One region of the Ensifer adhaerens genome, then DNA from elsewhere that is predicted to be linked to it. Evidence: predicted binding sites of a transcription regulator. Region 1 holds the regulator's gene; each other region holds the start of a gene.

What was found. Region 1 encodes LexA, which represses DNA repair genes until DNA is damaged. Its sites were predicted from a motif close to TGTTCNNNNTGTGTTCNG; they were not measured.
Region 2: a site for LexA is predicted at 2,483-2,500, ahead of LAC81_RS37755 (ImuA family protein). Genes of this name have one in related genera too.
Region 3: a site for LexA is predicted at 3,118-3,135, ahead of LAC81_RS05180 (FG-GAP repeat protein). Genes of this name have one in related genera too.

The regions. Positions count from the first base shown of each region.
Region 1 covers NZ_CP083349.1:1,575,360-1,579,954, reverse strand. The annotation lists gene LAC81_RS07850 (hypothetical protein) at 1-234, opposite strand, end outside; gene LAC81_RS07845 (hypothetical protein) at 359-958, opposite strand; gene LAC81_RS07840 (hypothetical protein) at 1,361-1,612, shown strand; gene lexA (transcriptional repressor LexA) at 1,838-2,563, shown strand; gene LAC81_RS07830 (hypothetical protein) at 2,649-2,981, opposite strand; tRNA gene LAC81_RS07825 (tRNA-Cys) at 3,365-3,438, shown strand; gene LAC81_RS07820 (hypothetical protein) at 3,621-4,067, opposite strand; gene LAC81_RS07815 (methyltransferase family protein) at 4,163-4,595, shown strand, end outside.
Region 2 covers NZ_CP083351.1:647,852-652,446, reverse strand. The annotation lists gene LAC81_RS37770 (DUF6766 family protein) at 41-373, shown strand; gene dinB (DNA polymerase IV) at 543-1,625, opposite strand; gene LAC81_RS37760 (SOS response-associated peptidase) at 1,666-2,334, opposite strand; gene LAC81_RS37755 (ImuA family protein) at 2,550-3,311, shown strand; gene LAC81_RS37750 (Y-family DNA polymerase) at 3,226-4,595, shown strand, end outside.
Region 3 covers NZ_CP083349.1:1,066,335-1,070,929, forward strand. The annotation lists gene LAC81_RS05165 (ABC transporter ATP-binding protein) at 1-214, shown strand, start outside; gene LAC81_RS05170 (lipoprotein-releasing ABC transporter permease subunit) at 363-1,673, shown strand; gene LAC81_RS05175 (DUF5680 domain-containing protein) at 1,862-2,329, opposite strand; gene LAC81_RS05180 (FG-GAP repeat protein) at 2,410-2,982, opposite strand; gene dnaE (DNA polymerase III subunit alpha) at 3,397-4,595, shown strand, end outside.

The DNA.
Region 1 (4,595 bases):
GTCGCTGGCGAAGCTCATATAGAGTGGCGATTCGGAGCCCTTTGGATAAAACCCCAGGCGCAGCGTGACCCCGCCCTCGAACATCGACGTGATGAAACACGAGCCTTCCATCGACGTGTCGGAAGCAACGGTCCAGCCGCCGACTTCCTTCCACTTGATGATCTCGGCCTCTTCAGCCACGGCCGGCCCCGTCACCATCAGACAGCCCACCAACCCGAACAGCAATCTACGCATGCAAAGCCCCCGTTTGCGCGCATTTTGATAGGTCGCCGCGTGACTGTCGAGGGTGGGCGACCCGTACCCACGCAATATTTAGGAATATTCACCTCTCGTGCAGACCGATGCTCACGCCAGGGAATTACATGGCGAAGGGATCTTTCGACGACTTGGTCTGGCCGCCGCCCGCAAACGGGTCATTGTTCGGCGCATTACTGCCGGCGCCCGCAAAGGGATCGGCGGCCTTCCCCTGCCCGCCGTTCGGCATCAGCGCGTTCACGGCCTCCTGGCATTTGAACATCTCGCTGACGGCCTTCATCGAATCACGCAGACTGAGGCTCGCCACCACGCGCCCTTCGAACGCCAGCGCCAGCGTATTCTTGCGCACGAATTCGGTGAAGAAATCTGTATTGGAGAAATTGACGACCAGGGCCTTCGAACCCGTGAGGTCCACGCCGAACGCAACGGCCGGCCACTGGCGGCCGCGGTCGAGCTGCAAGGCGACGTCATACTCCCTTTGAGGCTCGATCGATTTCCAGGTAGCATTGCCGATCGAAAGAAACGCCAGGTTCGCCGATCCCCTTGGATAGAAGCCGATACGAAGGATCGCGCCGGCGTCATAGCTCGTCGCCGCGTAGCACGAGCCGCCCAAGGACGGATCGGAACCGACCGTCCAGGCATTGATCCGCTTCCAGATATTCGAACGACCTTCTTCAGCAGAGGCCGCTCCGGCCGCCGCCAACAGACCGAGAACCGCCAACGACAATCTATGCATGCAACCACCCCACTTTCCCCGCAAAGTTATCGTATTTTTGCAACCTGTCGAGACAGTGCAGCGCGATCACAACATGGATTTGTGCGCGCCGAAAGCGAGGACACGGACTGCTACAACCGATGCGATCGCAAGTCGGCCAATCGCGCCAGGATCGACGGGCCCTGCCGCCGCGCACCTCTGGCGCAAACCGGTCACAGCCTGAACTCAAAGACCTGTTGAACACGTGAGAGTGATCGCCAAGTTTGCTGGACTTCGGAACGAAAGCGCGGTTCACATCGTTAACCGCCCCGTAGTGCCACCCTTGCCTCAAAGTGGACGATCACCGTGCTTGCCGCCCTGCTTCTCGCTTCGATAGTCGCATCGCCTAACATGCCTGACGTCAAGCTCAGTGCCGCCACGGTCGATGAACTCCAGACGGACTTCGAAACCGCCGTCCCCTGCCACCAGATTGATGGACGCAACGTGTGGAAGGGTGCCATTGCGTTCTACATCCAGTCGTTCGTCTATGACGGCGACACGCCCGTCGCGACCGATGCGGCGGACGCGGTGCTTCCCGAAGACAACAGCGCAGAGACGGTGAAGGAATTCGAAGACGCCTGCGCCGCCACGCAGCCGGCCTGACCCTCGCCATCAGAACGCTCGCGATTCGCTCGACGCAGTCCAATACGGTCGTTTCCAACCACACAATCATCACCAAAACCCGCTTTGCTCCCGTAAAAGTGACCAACCGGCACGCGCAGTCCCGCCAATTGACTGAATTCACGGAATTTTAGGCACTTGCAGAACACATATGGAACAGATAGTGTCTGTTCTTGATTTGTTTCACGCCTTCTGGAGCGACGTGCCATGCTGACCCGCAAGCAACAGGAATTGCTTCTGTTCATTCACGAACGCATGAAGGAGTCGGGCGTCCCACCGTCATTCGATGAAATGAAGGATGCGCTCGACCTAGCGTCGAAGTCCGGCATCCACCGTCTGATTACCGCGCTCGAAGAACGCGGGTTCATTCGCCGTCTGCCGAACCGGGCCCGCGCGCTCGAGGTCATCAAGCTTCCGGAAGCCTACGCGTCCAGCCAGCAGCAGCCACGTCGCGGCTTCTCGCCGAGCGTGATCGAGGGAAGCCTCGGCAAGCCGGCGGCGGCAGCCCCTGCCGCACCACCGAAGCCGGCGCCGGTGGCCGAAAACACATCAGTTTCCGTGCCGGTCATGGGCCGCATCGCTGCCGGTGTGCCGATCTCGGCGATCCAGAACAACACGCACGACATCACCGTTCCGCTCGACATGATCGGCAACGGCGAACACTACGCCCTCGAAGTCAAGGGCGACTCGATGATCGAAGCCGGCATCTTCGACGGCGACACCGTGATCATCCGAAATGGCAATACCGCCAACCCCGGCGACATCATCGTGGCGCTCGTGGATGACGAGGAAGCGACGCTGAAGCGATTCCGACGCAAGGGCGCATCGATTGCGCTTGAGGCCGCAAACCCTGCCTACGAGACACGGATCTTCGGGCCTGATCGTGTGAAGATCCAGGGCAAGCTCGTTGGGCTGATCCGCCGCTACCACTGATCCCAGATAAAAATCTGGTACTCGGAAGAACCTCGCTGCCGCTTGCGGTAGCGAGGTTCTTCTTGTTCATCCGATAACGCGTCGCCTACTCGTGGATGGTGTATTCGCCGAGTTCGCAAAGGTCCTGCGTATCTTCGGTCGTATCGAGGCCCGAATCCTCTTCGAACTCGAAGCGCATGTCGTACTTGCAGACATCCCGGCCGTCAGCGATGGTGATTTCCATGTTCTCGCCGGGATTCAGAACCTGCCGGCCGAAAACATCGTCTTCCCACTCGTTGACGCCTACCGGCGACGTGTAGAAATTGGTCAGAACTGCACTTGTGTTGTTCTTCAGCTTGAAAACCAGGTCCTCTGCCCGCGCCTCGAATGTGGTCGCAGCAAAGAGGATTAACGCCGTCAGGACAAGTTTCGTCTTCATATAAGCCATTGCCTCCGTTTGATGATGACGGACGCTACCGATGCGGCTGATGTCAGCGGAGTCATCGTTCCCCCTCTACCGATTTCACCGAAGCGATAAGATCCGTACGGGGCTTAGAAGACGTGGCTTGTGCGGGCGTGTGGCATGCCTGAGCGAAAGCACCTACGCGTCGCAACCCGGAGTAAGCTGAGGAAGGTAATCGTTCCGACCTCTTCTTGAAGCATTGCTGCTCGCTGGGCAGGAGCAATCGGCCTTGCCGGACGTTCTGCCTGTGGAAAGCGCCCGAACCGCAAATTCGCTTTGTGCTTTTTCCGAAAATGCCTCTTGCGGATTTTCTGCAATCATTCTAAATCCCCGCCAACGCTCGGTTATCCGAGCCGTGAGGCCTCGTGGCGGAGTGGTGACGCAGAGGACTGCAAATCCTTGTACCCCGGTTCAATTCCGGGCGAGGCCTCCAAATACATTCACCAATATAATCAATATGTTGCAGTCGTCGCGAAGCGGAAAAAACACCGCTTCCGCGTAACGCTATGTTGCTGCGAGAATCCTTTGCTTTCCCTGCACTTCCACGAGGCGACGGCGGATCCACACGACATGAAATGCGACATGTTCAATGCGAACCCCGAGCCAGAAACCCGCTCACCAGCTGTAGGTGCTTGAACCCCGGTTCCCTTCGCGGCGCCGACAAACACGTCGCAGGTCACCATCTCTGCCGAAGGCTGTCATAGTGCCCTCAGGGCCGCCCTGTGAGCGTCCATAAGGGTCACGACGGGATCGGTCACGCTGCCACTCCATCACCTTCCGCAAGAAGCGCTCGCCCTTCACATCGATCTCGGCGAGCACGATTCCGACGACAACCTCCGCGATTTTTTCGAGGCTCAACAGGTACTCCTGATGCTGTCTGTCGTCCCTTAAGAGGCGCCTCCTTGCCGAATTGGGCGTGGCGCGGAAAGGGTTCCGAGACACCAAACCCGTCAAAGATCGCACAAATCCCTCGCCGGCGTATTTCGACATCGTCGCCAGCAAAACATAGTCGCGCTGCGGCTTAAGCGTGGGTTCCTTCCCGTCGCTGCGGCGGCACAGCATGGCGTCCACCTTCTGAATTAAGCAACTTCTAAAGTTACGCTTGAAGCCGCTCGCAACCGTGGCATTCTTACCGGCGATAGAGGGGAGGTATTTGGATGCTGAAGGGTAGAATGTTGCTCGCCGCCGACTACATCGGCAGGTTCGGTATCTGCGCGTATTTTACGATCGCGATGTTGCGGCGCATCGTTCACGCCGCGCAAATCGTAGCGAAAGACGAGTTGCAGTCGGCTGACGTCTTGGCGTTGACTTCAACCGCCGCCACCGTCCTATTCCTCGGAATGGTCTGCGTGGTAGCCATTACCCGCTTGCCGCCGATCAGAGCCGCCACCGGCTTCGAACCCTATTTGACTGCGATGGCAGGAACATTTCTTCTCGGCCTGATCGCATACTTGCCCGAGCCCGCCGATACAAGTTTGGCGCTCCAAATGGCCGGCACGGCTATGATCGTGGTCGGGATGGTTTCGTCAGCCGTCGTTCTTTTCTGGCTCGGTCGCGCCTTCAGCATCATGCCCGAGGCCCGGACCTTGA
Region 2 (4,595 bases), on a different replicon from region 1:
TACGCCTGGGTCACCCTGATCCTATTTTTGCTTTCGCTGGTTGGTCATTGGGTGTTCGGGGTTTGCGTATGTCGATCAGCAGAGTGCATTGGGGCAATCGCCAGAGACAGCCGCATATGTTATCGAAATGTCGCGCGATACGCTGGAAAACTGGCAGTCGGAATTCCTGCAACTCCTTTGGCAGGTTGGGGGTCTCGCGTTTTTCCTGTTCGTCGGCTCTCCGCAATCGAAGGAGGGGACGGACCGGGTCGAAGCAAAGCTGGATGAATTGCTGAAGCCTCTTGACCCGGAAAAGGGCAAGGCGGTCATCGACAGGCTCGATGACCATTATGGTGGTCGACCTACGGGCCAGCCGCATCAACACAGGCCTTGAGGAAAACCCATGGGAGCTCTTGTACTTGTAATTATCATGGCTCTGCCGCTTGCAGCGGCATTGGTTCTTTTATGGACCGGGCCGTTGTGGAGCAAAGCAACACGCTGATCAAATACCGATTGCGCGCCGCAGTGCGTCAGCCGGACCCTATGGTTGAGCGGGCGCCAAATTAGAGCGCGAAGGCAAGCTGGGGCCTGTCTTCCACTGCCCTTTTTTCGAGCGATGACAGCGACACGCCCAAAAGGCGAATACCTTTCGTGAGAGGAAAAAGGGGTGAGAGCAGCAGCCTCGAGACGTCGGCGAGTTCGCCTGCGCTTGCGATCGGAGCGGTGACGGTCTTGCTTCGGGTTATCTGCGTGAAATCTCCCCATTTCACCTTCAGCGTTACCGTCTTTGCGTGAATGCGGTTGACCTCGCAATAGCGCCAGACCTTCTCGATCAGCGGCTGAAGGCCTGAGCGCGCCGCCTCGAAATCGTGGATGTCGGTGGAGAAGGTATCTTCCGCGCCGATCGACTTGCGCACCCGGTCGGGTTTGACCTGCCGTTCATCGACACCGCGGGCGATCCAATAGAAATATGGCCCTGACTTACCGAAGTGCTGCTGCAAAAAGGCAATGTCGCGCGCCCTGAGGTCGGCTCCCGTTTCTATGCCGAGCCTGTGCATGCGTTCAGTCGTTGCCGGCCCGACGCCATGAAACTTCTTGACCGGTAGGGCCTCGACGAAGGCCGGGCCATTTTTCGGCGTGATGACGAAGAGGCCGTCGGGCTTCCTCTGGTCGGACGCCATCTTGGCGAGAAACTTATTGTAGGAAACGCCGGCGGACGCCGTCAGTCCGGTCCGGGCCTTGATCTGCCCGCGGATTTCCTCGGCAATCTCGGTTGCAACCTCCATTCCCTTCAGGTTCTCGGTCACGTCGAGATAGGCCTCATCGAGCGACAACGGCTCGATCAGCGGCGTGTACTGCGCAAAAATCGCGTGAATCTCCTGAGACACCGCGCGATAGGCATCAAAGCGCGGTCTCACGAATATCAGGTCGGGGCATTTGCGTTTGGCCGTTACCGACGGCATGGCCGAATGGACGCCGAACTTGCGCGCCTCATAGCTTGCCGCTGCCACGACGCCGCGCGCTTCGCCATGGCCGACAGCGATCGGGAACCCGCGGAGCTCAGGATTGTCCCGTTGCTCGACGGAGGCATAGAAAGCATCCATGTCAACGTGGATGATCTTGCGTAATCGGACAGCCGTTTCCATGGCCGTCAACTCGGCGGTGCTGTCGTAGCCGAATGAGCGGTCACAGCAGCAGACCTTCGGTCGGTGCTGCTGGCGGCTCGACGATCACCAGCATGTTGCCCGGAAGAGGCCGTTGCAGATGCTTGATCTCGCCCCAGGATCCGGTGAGCCACAGGTCCACTTCCCCAGGCGTCGTCAGCATCACCGGCATCGCCTTGAAGTGGATGGGAGCGACGATCTCGTTCGGCGACGTGGTGAGGAAGCCGAAGAGCTCGTATTCGCGCTCGCCGTCGCGCACGCGCCTGACACCCTTCCAGGGCGTCCAGAACCCGGCAAAGAACATCAAGGGCCGGTCGTTGTTGCCTGCAAACCAGGCGTTCGGGATCTTGCCTCCTGGGACCTTCGCTGCCGGATCAGGCTCGGCAAACGAGGTGAACGGCACGACGCAGCGGCTGGTTTGACCGAGCCACCGCCGCCAGTGCGGCGAATTGAGATTGCGGATATTGGTGACGCCGTGATCATAGTTCTTCACGACTTCAGGTGGGGAGGGCATGCCCCAGGTGGTGCGCGTGATCTCGCGCTGGCCGTCTTGGCGGACACGCACGACCGGCGCCTGGTAGCCCGGATAGACGTCAAGCGAAGGCTCGTTCCAGCCGGCCCTGTCGCGCAGGGCCTTGGTAAACTGCATCACCGCGTCGCGCGTGGTCGTGATGTTGTAGAGGTTGCACATTTCAATCCTCCCCGCTTCCAATCCGCTGCACTTCATACCAACGAAGACCGGCAGCTGCCGCCTTGGTTCGATGTCAGGGCCGCCTTTCCCTTGAGTTGCATTTGCCAGAACCTCTTGCCCTGAAGGTCGGTTGACTCGCAACACGAAAAGGAACAAATAGAGAACATATCAACAGAAAGACTCATGCATAGTCCCAGGGAGCTGTTCCTTCCAAAATGCCCCGTCCAGTCGACAATACCGTCGTCTCAGAACTTCGCGACCGCATCCAGCGTCTCCAAGGCACAAGCGGCCGCGGGCGAAAGGTCCTGCCTTTCGGCGTCGCCGCCATCGATCAACGCTTGCCCGGCGGGGGGCTTTCGCTTGGCGCGCTTCACGAGGTCGCCGGCGGCGGCAATGGCGCCATCGACGGCGCGGCTGCGGCACTCTTTTGCGCCGGCATCGCTGCCCGCTCGAAGGGCAAGGTGCTCTGGTGCGTGACACGCCCAGACCTCTTCGCGCCGGCGCTCGCCCAGGTGGGCCTATCGCCGGGCCGCGTCATATTCGTGGAGGCCGGAGACGAGAAGGCGCTTCTTTCCTGCATGGAGGAAGGCTTGCGTCATGGGGGTCTCAGCGTCGTCGCTGGCGAACTGGCCCGCCTTTCGATGACGGCCTCGCGCCGGTTGCAGCTTGCAGCCGAAAGCTCAGGGACAATCGGGATCGCGATCCGCCGCTGGCGAAGGCAGACGGAGGCCTCGGATTTCGGGCAGCCGACCGCTTCGACGACACGCTGGCGGGTTTCCGTCCTGCCTTCGGCGCCACTACCCGTTCCCGGCGTCGGCCGCGCGCGCTGGCTCGTCGAGCTTATCCGTTGCCGCGCCGGCGAAAGTGCAGATTTCGAAGTGGAGGCCCCCGATGCCAAGGGTCGTATCGCTGTTCCTTCCGACCTGGCCGACGGACCGTCTGAGGCGGAAGCTCGCCGACACCGCGCCGCCGGCTGACGCTCCACTTGTCCTCATTGGCCGCCGCGAACGCCGAAGGGTGGTCATGGCGGCAAATGCTGCAGCACATGCTGCGGGTTTGAGGATTGGCATGGCGGCGACCAAGGCACAGGCGCTCGTGACCGATCTCGTCGTCATGGATGCAGATCCCGTGGCCGACGCCGAGGCGCTCGACCGCCTGGCACTCTGGGCGCTGCAGCGTTATGCGCCGATCGTTGCCGCCGATCCGCCCGACGGCCTGGTGATCGACACATCAGGCGCCGATCATCTGCATGGTGGCGAAGCACTGATGCTCTCGGGCATGGTCAATCGCTTCCATGGATCGGGCACCGCCGCGCGCGCCGCGGTTGCCGACACCTGGGGTGCTGCCCATGCGGCTGAGTATCTGGCTCAGCCGACGATTGCCATTGCACCTGGTGTTCAGCGAGAGCTTCTTGCCAATCTGCCGATCGCAGCACTCAGGCTCGAACCATCGATCGTCCATGATCTTCGTGTTCTCGGCTTCAACACAATCGGCGACATCGACCGTCAGCCGCGCGCGCCGCTCGCCTTGCGCTTCGGACCGGAACTCGGTCGGCGTCTCGACCAGGCGGCCGGCCGCATCGCCGAGCCGATCGAACCGATCCGCACGCCTGAGCTCATTGAGGTCCGGCGCTCCTTTGGCGAACCGATCGCTGCAGCCGAGACGATCGCGCGCTATACGGCCAAACTCGTGGCTATGCTCTGCCGGTTGCTTGAGGAAAAGGGTCTCGGCGCGCGTCGGGTCGATCTTCTGTTTCACCGCGTCGACAACTCCTATCAGGCGATCCGGGCAGGAACCACCACGCCCGTCCGCGACTTCCAGCGCTTGACGCGTCTTTTGACCGACCGCATCGAAACCATCGATCCGGGTTTCGGGATCGAGATCATGTCGTTGACGGCAAGCCATGCCGAGCCGCTCATCGCCACTCAGGTGATTTCCTCGCTGGTCGAGGAGCCGGAGGCCGATGTCTCCGGCCTGATCGACATTATCGGCAACCGGATCGGCCAGCGCCGGCTGTTCCGCTTCGCGCCGGTCGCAAGCGATGTGCCTGAGCGCTCCATCGCCCGCATTGCCCCGATGGCGCCGGATGCGGGCGAGACCTGGTCCGGTCACTGGCCGCGGCCGACGCGCCTTCTTCTTCATCCCGAACCGATCGAAACCATGGCGCTCCTTCCCGACCATCCTCCGGTCAGCTTCACCTGGCGGGGCGTTAGAAGGCGCGTTCGCCGCGCCGACGGTCCGGAGCGCGTCTTTGGCGAATG
Region 3 (4,595 bases), 510 kb from region 1:
GCGTGCCGTCGCCAATGCGCCGCTGGTGCTGCTTGCCGACGAGCCGACGGGCAATCTCGATCCGGAAACCGCCGGCTACGTCTTCGAGGCGCTGGAGGCACTGGCGCGCCAGTCGGGCCTCGCGGCCCTGATCGCCACGCACAATCATGAACTCGCCGGGCTGATGGATCGGCGTGTGACGATCGAGGACGGCAAGGTCGTAGAGATGAAGTGATGATGCGGCCGCGGACGTGATGACCACGCGCCGCCGCTGTCAGTCTGCCTTTCGGTCTCTCGTCCTGAACCCTAGCCGCCCTTGATGACCGTCGAAGCTGCGATCAACAAGCTGACCGCAAAGAAGTGATGAGGCGAGGGAAGGCAGGATGACCGCCGTGGTGCAAGATCAGGTGCAGGCCGCGGCGCGGCCTGAAAAGTCCTCCAGCCGTCCCTTTTCCGCTTTTGAGCGCATGGTCGCCTGGCGCTACCTGCGCTCCAGGCGCAAGGAGGCCTTCATCTCGGTGATCGCAGGCTTCTCCTTCATCGGCATCATGCTCGGCGTCGCGACGCTGATCATCGTCATGGCCGTGATGAACGGCTTCCGCACCGAGCTGATTTCCCGCATTCTCGGCATAAACGGCCACATGATCGTCCAGCCGATCGACGGGCCGCTCAACAATTACGCGGAGCTGGCGACCAAGTTCTCGGGCGTCAAGGGTGTCACCATGGCGATCCCGCTGGTCGAGGGCCAGGTTCTGGCCCAGGGCGTTGGCGACAGCTCGACCGGCGCGCTGGTGCGCGGCATCCGCGCCGACGATCTCGGCAAGATGAAGTCGGTCTCCGATCATATCCAGTCTGGCGACATGGTCGGCTTTGCCTCGGGCTCCGGTGTCGCGATCGGCTCGCGCATGGCCGAGCAGCTCGGTATCCGCGTCGGCGGCACGATCACGCTGACCTCGCCCAATGGCGACGTGACGCCGCTCGGCATGAACCCGCGTGTCAAGGCCTACACCGTCTCGGCTATCTACGAGATCGGCATGTCGGAATACGATTCGACGATCATCTTCATGCCGCTTGAAGAAGCGCAGCTCTTCTTCAATGCCGAGGGGCTTGCGCAGTCGATCGAGATCTTCGTCGAGCACCCCGATGTCGTCGACGAACTGCGCCAGCCGATCGAGGATGCCGCAGGCCGGCAGATCTTCATCACCGACTGGCGCGACCGCAACAAGACCTTCTTTTCGACACTCGAGGTCCAGCGCAACGTGATGTTCATCATCCTGACGCTGATCGTACTGGTCGCGGCGCTGAACATCATTTCCGGCCTGATCATGCTGGTGAAGGACAAGGGCAGCGATATCGCTATCCTCAGAACGATGGGCGCAACCTCAGGCTCGGTGATGCGCATCTTCTTCATGACGGGTGCTGCGATCGGTGTTGCCGGAACGGTGGCCGGCGTGGCGCTCGGCGTCGTCGTCTGCCTCAACATCGAATCCATCCGGCAGTTCTTCTCCTGGATCTCCGGAACCACTCTTTTCAGCCCCGAGCTCTACTTCCTGAGCCAACTCCCGGCCGACATGAATGCGGATGAGACTGCTCTCGTCATCGTCATGGCGCTCACCCTTTCCTTCCTCGCCACGATCTTTCCGGCCTGGCGCGCCTCGCGCCTCGATCCGGTGCAGGCCCTGCGTTACGATTGACGAGGATGTCTCTTAAATGAATGCGCGTAGGGCCTCAACGATTGCCGTCGTCGCCGGCCATCCTCGTCGCTGGCCCCCAAAGCGCGTCGCCTTCAGATTTGCTCGTTTCGCTCTTGGTTATCGATATCTCGCACGTCTTTATCGCAAAACCGCTGCGCACTTTTGCGCCACATGCTTTAGGTGTTGCCTCAACACCTGATCAGGCCGCCGCGATAGTCGAGCTCATAGGCTTCCTCGCCGTCGACGAAGATGACCTCGTGACCGGAAAAATGTTCCGTGAGACCGCAGCTGCTGTCGATGTAGTAGCCGTGGGCATGGCGAAACTGCATGCCGCCGAGAAAGTGCCGCTTCTCCCGATACATCGCCTGCAGGGCAGCCTTGATCACCTGTCCCGCTTTTGCTCCGTCGATGAGTTCAGGGCGGATGATGCGACCGAAATAGTTCATCGCCCAGTAGGGCTCATCCCCCCGCCAGACGGTCTCCTGTCCGGCAAAGTCGCTCCCACCGAAGTAGCTGTCGAGATAGCGCCAGCGATCCCGCTCGTAACCGATGTCGTGTGAGCCCGGGCGCGACGACGGTCGCGGCGTGCCGCCGCCTACATAGGCCCGTGATTTTGCCTCGACGATGAAGTCCGTGAGTTGTTCGAGCGACGTCATGATCGCTCCTCGTATGTTCTTTGTCGAGGATGCACGGATCCGCGAAAGCTGTAAAGAACAAATAGGGAACGATCTCCCGGCTATTGAATGCCGCAAGCCTTCTGGCCGCGGTCGTCGCTCCAGTCCTTGAGAAGGACGAGTTCGCCTTTGACGGAAATGGCCTTGTCCCTAGCTCTGCCTTTGCCGGTCAGCACATTGAGGTCGCATTGCGAAGTGTTGTCGGGATCGAGGGTGTCATAGGATGAGTAGGTGTAGCCGGCGACCACGAACTCGAAATTGCGGTAGGCAACCGTCAGTTTCTGTTCCCAGCGGTCGCGCCCGATGGCGTCGTTGTGGCTGGTGGCAACCAGCGAGCCATTCGGCAGTGCCTCGATAGAAGGCGCCTGTCCCGAAACATCGAACTGCCCCCAGACCTTGTTCGGGATCGACGACTTCAGCGCCAGCGCGCCATTGTCGCCTGCGAGGTAGATATAGACGCCGTTGTCGTCGTCGCTGCCCTCTGCGGGCCGCACGATCAGCGCGAGATCCGTATCCCCGTCCTTGTCCCAGTCGCCGGTTGCGGCGGAGACAATACGTGCGGGATCGATCGTTTCCGTCGCCGACGCGGCACTGGGAAGCAGCATAAGCAACGGCAGAATCAGGCGTGCAGACATGTTGGAGCGCTCCGCTTGGTTGTTCCTCTCAATATGCGCGCATGGCGCTTTCCTCAAGCGGCTTCCCGGCTATTAACCGGCATTCGCCGGCCGTGTTAACCATCGTGAACAGAACGCCTGTGCATCGCTTGACGAGTGAACAAAAATGGAACAAAGTAAAAACATAACGGAAAAGGAGCCATGTTATGACTGATTTTGTTCGTGACCTCGCCGCCTTCGCTTCGATGAGCCTGTTCATCGCAAGCATCTCTTTCATCGCACTCGGCCTCTGAGGAGCGCCGCTATTTTCTCTCACGCGCCTCCCGAATTTCGCCCCCTGGATTGAATAAGGGGGACGACGTGTCAGGTGAAACTGGACATGTCGGATGATAAACGGGATATCCTGCCGTCCAGACAGGAATCAGGGTGCGAATAATGGCAGATGACGGCAAAGCAGCATCGAGCGAAGCGCTTGGTACGGACCCGCAGTTTGTGCATCTGCGTGTCCACTCGGCTTTCTCTCTGCTCGAAGGTGCGCTGCCGCTGAAGAAGGTCATCGGCAAGGCGGTTGCCGATAATCAGCCGGCGATCGGGATAGCAGATACCAACAATCTCTTTGCCGCGCTCGAGTTTTCCCAGAAAGCAGCCGGCGACGGACTGCAGCCGATCACCGGCTGTCAGCTTTCCATCGACATGGAAGATGGGGTGGATGGCGAACGGCGCGGCCACGCGCACCAGCTCGCAAAGCTCCCCGCAATCGTCCTGATCGCCGCGACCGATGACGGCTATACGCGGCTCGTTGACTTGGTAAGCCGAGCCTATCTCAGCGGTGAGGGCAGCCAGGCGACCCGTATCATGCGCTCGTGGCTTGCCGAATGCGGTACGGATGGGCTGATTGCGCTGACAGGTGCATCAGGCGGTCCGGTGGATCTGGCCCTGAAGGCGGGCGCGACAGCACTGGCGGAAGCCCGCCTTGAAGCCCTGCACGATCTCTTTGGCGATCGCCTCTATATCGAGCTGCAGCGGCACGGAGGCTACGACCGGCGCCATGAGAGCCGGATGATCGACCTTGCCTACAAGTTCGACATTCCGCTGGTTGCCACCAACGAAGCCTTCTTCCCGTCGCCGTCCGACTACGATGCGCATGATGCCCTGATGGCGGTCGCGCACAATGCGATGGTTTCGGATGACAGCCGTTTCCGCCTGACACCGGATCACTACCTCAAGAGCCGCAAGGAAATGGCGGCGCTGTTTGCGGATCTGCCCGAAGCGCTGGAAAACACCGTCGAAATCGCGCGGCGCTGCTCCTTCATGCTGAAGACCCGTGGGCCGATCCTGCCACGCTTTACTGGTGCCACGGCCGATCCGCAGGAGGCCGAACGCGCCGAGGCCGACGAGCTGCGTCGCCAGGCGGAGGAGGGGCTCGAAGAACGTCTGGCCAGGCTCGGCATGGCGCCCGGCTACAGCGAAGAGGAATATCGCGAACGCCTGGCCTTCGAGCTCAGCGTTATCGAGCGCATGAAGTTCCCCGGCTACTTCCTGATCGTTGCCGACTTCATCAAATGGGCGAAGCAGCACGATATCCCCGTCGGACCGGGCCGTGGTTCGGGTGCAGGCTCGCTGGTCGCCTATGC